2 regions of the Pseudarthrobacter sp. MEB009 genome follow, and region 1 is predicted to be linked to the other one. Evidence: riboswitches for the same ligand, from Rfam matches in the RefSeq annotation. Region 1 holds a riboswitch; the other holds the start of a gene.
What was found. Region 1 has a riboswitch for thiamine pyrophosphate ahead of thiO (glycine oxidase ThiO). Riboswitches for the same ligand answer to the same signal wherever they lie in the genome.
Positions count from the first base shown of each region.

Region 1 (4,316 bases):
ACCACCGCATGTGGAGTTCCGTTCAGGGTGATGTTCATGCTGTCTCCTTGATGGTGCGGGGAAGGTGAGGGGCAAAACCGGAGAACCGGGCGGGGTTGAAGGGTGCCCAACGGGGATCAGCGTGACCGTCCATCAGGTCGCGGCAGATGGCTGCGGCTGCGGGGGCCAGGAGGATGCCGTGGCGGAAGAAGCCGGTGGCAATGATCAGGCCCGGCACGTGCGCGGCCATCCCGAAGCCCGCGTCCGCACCGGTGCCGTCCGGTGCAGGCACCCGGCCCAGGAGGGGAGCGTTGTCCGGAGTGCCGGGCCGTGCCCGGGCGGTGCTCTCCAGCAGCTCGAGCTCGGCAACGGCAGGCACCAGGGCCTGGGCGTCCCGCAGAAGCTGATACACCCCACCCGCGGAGACCGCGGTGGGGCCGGCCAGGGCATCCTCGCGCTGGGTGGCGCCGATCACCACCGTGCCATCCTGCCGCGGCACGATGTAGACGGGGACGCCGTGGACCAGACCGCGGACTGTGGAGCCCAGCAGTGGGCGCAGGTGCTGTGGCACGGCGAGCCGCAGGATGTCGCCGTGTACCGGCCGCAACGGCAGGCTCAGGCCGGGGGGAAGGCCACCCAGTGCTGCCGCCTGCAGCCCGTTGGCCACCACGGTTTCGGCCGCCCGGACCGTCCCGCCACCGGCGAGCTGCACACCTGCGACGGCACCGTCTTCCCACAGCAAGCCGCTGGCCTTGGCCGCTACCGCAAACGGATCGCCGGCGAGCGCACGCCGCATGCTGGCCAGCAGAAGCCGCGGATCCACCTGGTGGTCTGCTGGAGTATCGAAGGCGCAGGCGATGGCGGGGCCCAGCAATGGCTCCCGGCGGCGGGCCTCCCGGATGGTGAGCGGTTCCACGGTCAAACCGTTCGCCTGCTGCACAGCGCGCAGGTCCATCAACGCCCGGCGGTCGGCGGCGTCGGCGCCCACGGCTAGGGTCGGCGTCGTGAGGTATCCGGGGTCCCCGCCGGTGACGGCGAGATCCGCGGCGAAACCGGGCCAGAGGGCGGCGGCCGCAAGCATCAGCTCCAGGAGGTCCTCTTCCTGGTAATGCAGCTCGCTCACCGGCGCCAGCATTCCGGCGGCGGCCCAGCTGGCACCGGCGCCCGGCGCGTCATCGATCAGGAGCACGGACCGGCCGGAGCGGTACGCCTCCCAGGCGATGCTGTGGCCAACCACGCCGCCGCCAATCACTGCAACGTCGGCTTCCAACGCTCCGTGCGGGCGGTCATCGGGGGTAGCAGGCAGGGCGCCCATGTGTCTCCTTCCCTACGCCGGCATTACCCGGATCAGGTCAAGCGGTCGGCTCTGACGCCCTCTCAGCCCGGCGCTTTGTGACAGCTGCCGCGGGCTCCCGCAGTACCCGGCCAGTCTAGAGGAACTAGGCTGGCAGCCATGAATGTGACCCACTCCCCTGCCGCCGCTGATCCCCTGGCCACCGCTCCCGGCGCGGCCGCGCTCCACGCAGCACGGCTGTACCTGTGCACCGATGCCCGGAAGGACCGCGGCGACTTTGCCCGGTTCGTCGACGCGGCGTTTGCCGGTGGGGTGGACATCATCCAGCTTCGCGACAAAAGCATCGAGGCGGCCGAAGAGCTGGAGCTCCTGGCCGTGCTGAAGGAAGCCGCAGTCCGGCATGGCCGGCTCTGGGCTGTCAACGACAGGGCCGACGTCGCAGTGCTGTCCGGCGCCCCGGTTTTCCACATCGGCCAGAAGGACCTGCCGCTGCCCGCCGCCCGCACCCTGCTCAACGGCAACGCCGCCATCGGCTTGTCCAGCCACACCCCGGACCAGGTGGACGCGGCCCTCACGGCAGCCGCGGGACCTGCGGCGCTGGACTACTTCTGCGTGGGGCCCGTCTGGGCCACGCCCACCAAACCCGGCCGGGCCGCCGTCGGACTCGACTTGGTGCGCTACGCCGCGGCCGCAGCCGGCGACGACGTTCCCTGGTTCGCGATCGGCGGCGTGGATGACGGCAACATCGGTGAGCTGGTGGCCGCTGGGGCCCGCCGGGTGGTGGTGGTCCGCGCCATCACCGATGCCCCGAATCCCGCAGCAGCCGCGGCTTCCCTGCGCAGCGCGTTGGAATCCGCAGACGCGTAGCGGCAGCGTCCCTGCCCGTTCGGAAAAAACCGGGCTACGCTGGGCAACGTGCCACATCACCGGCTTGCACCCCAGGTCCACGACCACAACAACGCGCTCGAAGCCGCCCTCAGTGAGCTTCGGGTCGAGCTGGAGCTGCCCGGCAAATATCCGGCTGATGCCGTCCACGATGCCGAGGCCGCCGTGGCGGCCCTGCAGCTGCCGGGCGAGGACCTGACCGGCATTGAATTCGTCACCATTGACCCGGCGTCCTCCACTGACCTGGACCAGGCGGTCTTTATGGAGCGCGACGGCGACGGGTACCACGTGCTGTATGCCATCGCCGATGTGCCCGCTTTCGTCGCCCCCGGCGGGCCCCTGGACGCCGAGACCTGGCGCCGCGGCCAGACATTTTACGCCCCCAACGGGCGGATCCCGCTGCACCCCGAGGTGATCAGTGAAGCGGCCGGCAGCCTGCTGCCGGACCAGGAGTGCCCGGCGTTTGTCTGGGACTTCCGGCTGGACGCCCGCGCAGGGGTCACGTCCGTGACCGTACGGCGTGCACGGGTCCGCAGCCGGGAGAAACTCAGCTATAGGGGCGCGCAGGCGGACCTGGATGCCGGCACAGCGGGCCCGGTGCTGGAGCTGCTCAAGGAAGTGGGGCTAAAACGGGTGGAGCTGGAGCGGCTCCGCGGCGGCGCCAGCCTGAACATGCCCGAGCAGGAGATTGTCCAGCTGCCCGACGGCGGCTACCGGATTGCCGCCGCACCGCAACTGCCCGTGGAGGACTGGAACGCGCAGATCTCGCTGATGACCGGGATGGCCGCGGCGCAGCTGATGCTGGCCGGAAAGGTGGGAATCCTGCGCACCATGCCGGCCCCCGACGAGCGGTCGCTGCACCACTTCCGGCTGCAGACCGAGGCCCTCGGGAAACCATGGGACGGGGCCGCCAGTTACGGCGAGTACCTGCGCACCCTGGACGCGGCCGAACCCCGCCAACTGGCCATCCTGCATTCGGCGGGCATGCTGTTCCGTGGTGCTGCATATACAGCCTTTGACGGGACCGTGCCGGAGAACGTTGTCCAGTCCGCCATCGGCGCCGCGTACGCCCACACCACTGCTCCCCTGCGCCGCCTGGTGGACCGTTTTGTGCTGGTGATCTGCGAGGCCCTGAGCAACGGCCGGGACGTCCCCGGCTGGGCGCGGGAGGCGCTGCCTTCCCTCCCCGAGGTCATGGCCGGCTCCGACCAGCTGGCATCCCGGATGGAACGCATGGCCCTGGACACCGTGGAGGCTGCACTGCTGGTCAACCATGTGGGGCAGGAATTCGACGCGGTAGTGATTGCCGGTTCGAAGCCGGCCAAGGACAACGGCAATGGAAACGGCGCCGGCAATGGGAAGAACGGGAACGGCGGATCAGGCACCATCCAGATCGCCGAGCCCGCAGTGACCGCCCGCTGCGCCGGAGAGCTGAAGTCCGGCACCAAGGTCCGGGTCCGGCTGGTCTCCTCGGATATCGCCGCCCGTAAAGTCCACTTTGAGCTGGTGGCCTGAGCCCGACGGTTCGCCGCGGGGCACCAAAGCCGGGTTCCCGGGCCCGTGCCGTTAGACTGGAAAAGTAGAAACGGATGCCCGGTCGTTGATTTCCTTGATTTGAAACCAACAAGCCCGCCCCTACGCGATCTTGAGATTGACCCGCTGGTCACCAGTGCCAGCATTTAGATAGCCCGCGATCGGCTTCCACTGGAATTGCTTGCGCGCTTCGAGCGTGCTCCGGAACGGCCCAGGCCGGCCCGTTGAGCAGGCAGCGCCCTCGCCCAAATGAATAAGGAAACTCCCTGTGAGTGAATTGCACACGCACCAGCTTCTGACCGATGAGTCCGGCACCGAGACCATCGAGCCCGAAGAAACCATTATTTCGGACGAAAAGCCGCACGAAATCGAAGAAAAGTCGTTCGCCGACTACAACGTCCGCGCCGACATCGTGGAGTCCCTGGCCGACGCCGGGATCACCCACCCCTTCCCCATCCAGGCCATGACCCTGCCGGTGGCACTGTCCGGCCACGACATCATCGGCCAGGCCAAGACCGGCACCGGCAAAACCCTGGGCTTCGGTATTCCCGCGCTCCAGCGTGTGGTGGGCCGCGATGATGCAGGCTTCGACAAGCTGCCCGTCCCCGGCGCCCCGCAGGCCCTG
Region 1 covers NZ_JARVTC010000007.1:277,415-281,730, reverse strand. Annotated here, with positions in the region: gene thiS (sulfur carrier protein ThiS) at 1-38, opposite strand, end outside; gene thiO (glycine oxidase ThiO) at 35-1,294, opposite strand; TPP riboswitch at 1,287-1,405, opposite strand; gene thiE (thiamine phosphate synthase) at 1,433-2,140, shown strand; gene QRN07_RS07185 (RNB domain-containing ribonuclease) at 2,189-3,673, shown strand; gene QRN07_RS07180 (DEAD/DEAH box helicase) at 3,960-4,316, shown strand, end outside.

Region 2 (4,316 bases), on a different contig from region 1:
CCAAGAAGCAGCGCCGCCGCGAATCCCGCGACACCGGCCGCCGCCGTACCGTGATCACGGAGGCTGAGTTCCTGGCCCGCCGTGAATCGGTGGACCGTCAGATGATCGTCCGCCAGCGCGACGACAGAATCCAGATCGCGGTCCTCGAGGACGGTGTCCTGGCCGAGCACTTTGTGTCCAAGACCCAACAGGATTCCCTGATCGGCAACGTCTACCTGGGCAAGGTCCAGAACGTCCTGCCCTCCATGGAAGCCGCTTTTGTGGACATCGGACGCGGCCGCAATGCCGTCCTGTACGCCGGCGAGGTCAACTGGGACGCCGTCAACCTTGAAGGCAAGCAGCGCCGCATCGAGAACGCCCTCAAGTCCGGCGACACCGTCCTGGTCCAGGTGACCAAGGACCCCGTGGGCCACAAGGGTGCCCGCCTCACCAGCCAGATCTCCCTGCCGGGCCGTTACCTGGTGTACGTGCCCGGCGGTTCCATGACCGGTATCTCCCGCAAGCTGCCCGACGTCGAACGCAACCGCCTCAAGCGGATCCTTAAGGACCGACTGCCGGAGCACGCCGGTGTCATCGTCCGCACCGCAGCCGAAGGTGCCTCCGAGGAGGAGCTGACGCACGACATCAACCGGTTGCGCGCCCAGTGGGAAGGCATCGAAAGCCAGTCCACTTCCACCAAGATCCTCGCCCCGGAACTGCTGTACGGCGAACCGGACCTCACCATCAAGGTGGTCCGCGACGTCTTCAACGAGGACTTCTCCAAGCTGATCGTCTCCGGCGAGGAAGCCTGGGACACCATCGAGGCGTACGTGACCTACGTTGCCCCGGACCTGGTGGGCCGGTTGGAAAAGTGGACCAAGGACCAGGACATCTTCGCTGCCTGGCGCATCGACGAGCAGATCCACAAGGCCCTGGAGCGCAAGGTTTTCCTGCCCTCCGGCGGTTCCCTGGTGATCGACCGCACCGAAGCCATGACCGTGGTGGACGTCAACACCGGCAAGTTCACCGGCAGCGGCGGCAACCTCGAAGAGACCGTCACGAAGAACAACCTGGAAGCTGCCGAGGAAGTGGTCCGCCAGCTCCGGCTCCGTGACATCGGCGGCATCATCGTCATCGACTTCATCGACATGGTCCTGGAATCCAACCGTGACCTGGTGCTGCGCCGCATGGTGGAATGCTTGGGCCGGGACCGGACCAAGCACCAAGTGGCCGAAGTGACCTCGCTGGGCCTGGTCCAGATGACCCGCAAACGCATGGGCACCGGGCTCCTGGAAGTCTTCGGCGAGCAGTGCGAGGCCTGCGCCGGGCGCGGTGTGGTCACCCACGACGACCCGGTGGAGCACCGCCGCGCCACGATTGTGGCAGCCGAGCACCACGTCCAGCGCGCCGACACCCGGCAGGAACACCGTCCCAACGATTTCCGCAGCCCGGAGCCCCGCCCCGAACGCGTTGACAACAACCAGCAGGGCACACGCCCGGAGCGCAAGCGCCGCCGCGGCCGTGGCGGCCAGCAGCCCGAGCTGGCGCCGGCAGCCCCGGTCCAGGCGCACACCGTGCACCCGGAACCCGTGGACCCGGAGCGGCACGCCAAGGCTGAAGCCACCCGGCTGGCCCTGGCGAACATCGCAGCAGCCGCGCACGCCGCGCACCTGCACGACGACGAAATCGCCGCCGCCAGGCAGGTACCCGCCACGCCCGTGGACGCCGGTTCGCACGACGCCGACGCTCCCGCACGCCCCGGGGCGGTGCTGACCTTCGGGGGAGAGGAAGTTGTCCTTCCGTTTGTTGAGCACGCCAGTGACCAGCAGTCGCAGCCGGCGCTCACGCTGGACCGCCTGGCCGAAGCCTTCGCGCACCTCGGCGAACCGCTGACGGCACCTGCAGCTGCTCCCGCAGCGGCAGCACCCGTTGCAGCTGCGCCGGCTGCAGTCCCCGTTGCTGCGCCCGCCGCAGCCCCGGAAAAGGACTACTCGGACCACACGCTGGAGCAGTCAACGCAGCGCCGGCCGCGCCGCAACCGCAGTGCCAGCCGTGCCCAGGGCGCAGCCAACGAAACCTCGGTGCAGCAGCACCAGAGTGCGCCGTCGGCCACCCCTGCGCACACCCATTCCGCTAAGGCACCGGAGCCCGCGGCGGCTGCCGCCGCCAAGGCACCGGCCGCTGCACCCATCATCCTGGGTGTGGGCGTTCCGGCGTCGGAGCTCTAGGGACCAGGGGCACTGCCCCACCTGCATCGGAGGCCGGGAACCGCACATCAGTGCCGGTTCCGGGGCCTCCGGCGTTTTAAGACAGGCAGCGACTTTCCCGCACCGGTGGCGGAACAGCTAGGCTGGGGACCGACACGGGGTGCCGCGCACAGGGCCGGCTGAGATCCACACCCGTTGAACCTGTCCGGTTAGCACCGGCGAAGGGATGTCTCTTGTCTTCGACCCTTACCGCGCCTGGCGCAGCCACACCTGCTGCTGCCACCACGCCTGCTGCGGACACCTCGGAAGCCATTCGCCGGGTCATTCCCCGGGTGCTCTCCATCGCCGGTTCCGACCCGTCCGGTGGGGCAGGGGTGCAGGCGGACCTTAAAAGCATCGCTGCGCACGGTGGCTATGGAATGGCCGCCATTACGGCCCTCACGGCGCAAAACACCCTGGGGGTGCAGGCTGTCCATATCCCGCCGGCGGACTTCCTGGCCCGGCAGCTTGAAGCTGTCAGCGCGGACATCACCATCGACGCCGTCAAAATCGGCATGCTGGGCGATGCTGACTCCATCCGCACCGTCCGCACCTGGCTCGAGGAGGTGCGGCCCGCCGTTGTGGTCCTTGATCCCGTTATGGTGGCCACCAGCGGCGACAGGCTGCTGCAGGCTCCGGCGGAGACAGCGCTGCGGGAACTGCTGCCGCTGGCGCACCTGATCACCCCCAACCTGGCCGAACTTGCTGTCCTGGTGGACGGCGACGTCCAACAGACCTGGGCGGGGGCACTGGACCAGGGAAGGCTCCTGGCCCTCGCCACCGGGGCCACCATCCTGGTCAAAGGCGGCCACCTGCAGGGACCGGGCTGCCCTGACGCGCTGGTGAACACGGCGGGCCTGCTTGGCCCCGAGGTGGTGGAAGTGCCGGGCGCGAGGGTGGATACCCGGAACAGCCACGGCACCGGGTGCTCGCTGTCCTCTGCCATGGCCACGGTGCAGGCGCGGCTGGGGGACTGGGAAGCCGCGCTGCGCGAAGTTAAGCCGTGGCTGGCCGGTGCCCTTTCGGCGTCGGACCGGCTGGGTGTCGGCGCCGGCAACGGACCGGTCCACCACTTCCACCACCTCACGGCCGTCCCTGCGCCCGGCCGGTTCGAGGCGCTGCTGTGGAAGGAAGCCGCCGCGGACCTGGCAGCCATCTACGAACTGCCGTTCATCCAGGGCCTGGTCTCCGGCACGCTCCCGGAGCGTGAGTTCGCTTACTACCTCTCCCAGGATGCCCTGTACCTTAACGGCTACTCGCGGGTCCTGGCCCGCGCCAGCGCCTTGGCACCCACCGAAGCCGAACAGCTGTTCTGGGCGGGCTCCGCGCAGCAATGCCTTGAGGTCGAGTCGGAGCTGCACCGGACCTGGCTGGCGTCGCGGACCATCCAGCCGGACCTTGGCCCCGTCACCAAGTCCTACGTCGACCACCTGGCCGCGGCCTCGGCGTCGGGCGGTTACGCGGTGCTGGCCGCCGCGGTCCTGCCGTGCTTCTGGCTCTACGCGGAAGTCGGCCGGACGCTCCATGCACAGTTCGTCGCGGCGGGGGAGCCGGCGGGGCACCCCTACGCGGCCTGGCTGCGGACGTACGCCGATGAGGACTTTGCTGCGGCAACCAGGCGGGCGATCGGCATTGTTGATGAAGCCGCCCGCAACTCCTCCGAAGCCGGGCGGGCAGCCATGGTGGACGCCTTCCGGCACTCCTGCCGGCTTGAAATGGAATTCTTCGACGCGCCGCGGCTGCACTCCTGAACGCGGGCCGGCTCCGGTACCGGTACTATGGTGGGGCACGGTACCGCGCCGGTACATGCCTGTGGTTGCTATCACAGGCGACCCGCCGCTGCCAGCCTCATTTGCAGCCGACGACGGAATTAGCGTATTCTTGATCTTCGGTGCTTACGCCAACACTTGGGTTATGACCCCACGGCGTTGAGGCACAGCGAGAAACCAGCCATTTACGAGTTGGATTCCGCACGCAAATTTAGTAATAAACGTCGAGAGAAGTGAGTTCCCAAGTGGTGTACGCGATTGTCCGCGCAGGCGGCCGGCAAGAGAAGGTTTCCGTTGGAGACTTCGTTACCCTGAACCGCGT
Region 2 covers NZ_JARVTC010000002.1:118,825-123,140, forward strand. Annotated here, with positions in the region: gene QRN07_RS00710 (Rne/Rng family ribonuclease) at 1-2,207, shown strand, start outside; TPP riboswitch at 2,333-2,430, shown strand; gene thiD (bifunctional hydroxymethylpyrimidine kinase/phosphomethylpyrimidine kinase) at 2,420-3,976, shown strand; gene rplU (50S ribosomal protein L21) at 4,240-4,316, shown strand, end outside.
Region 2: it holds a riboswitch for thiamine pyrophosphate, as region 1 does, so the genes downstream of both, thiD (bifunctional hydroxymethylpyrimidine kinase/phosphomethylpyrimidine kinase) here and thiO (glycine oxidase ThiO) in region 1, are expected to answer to the same signal.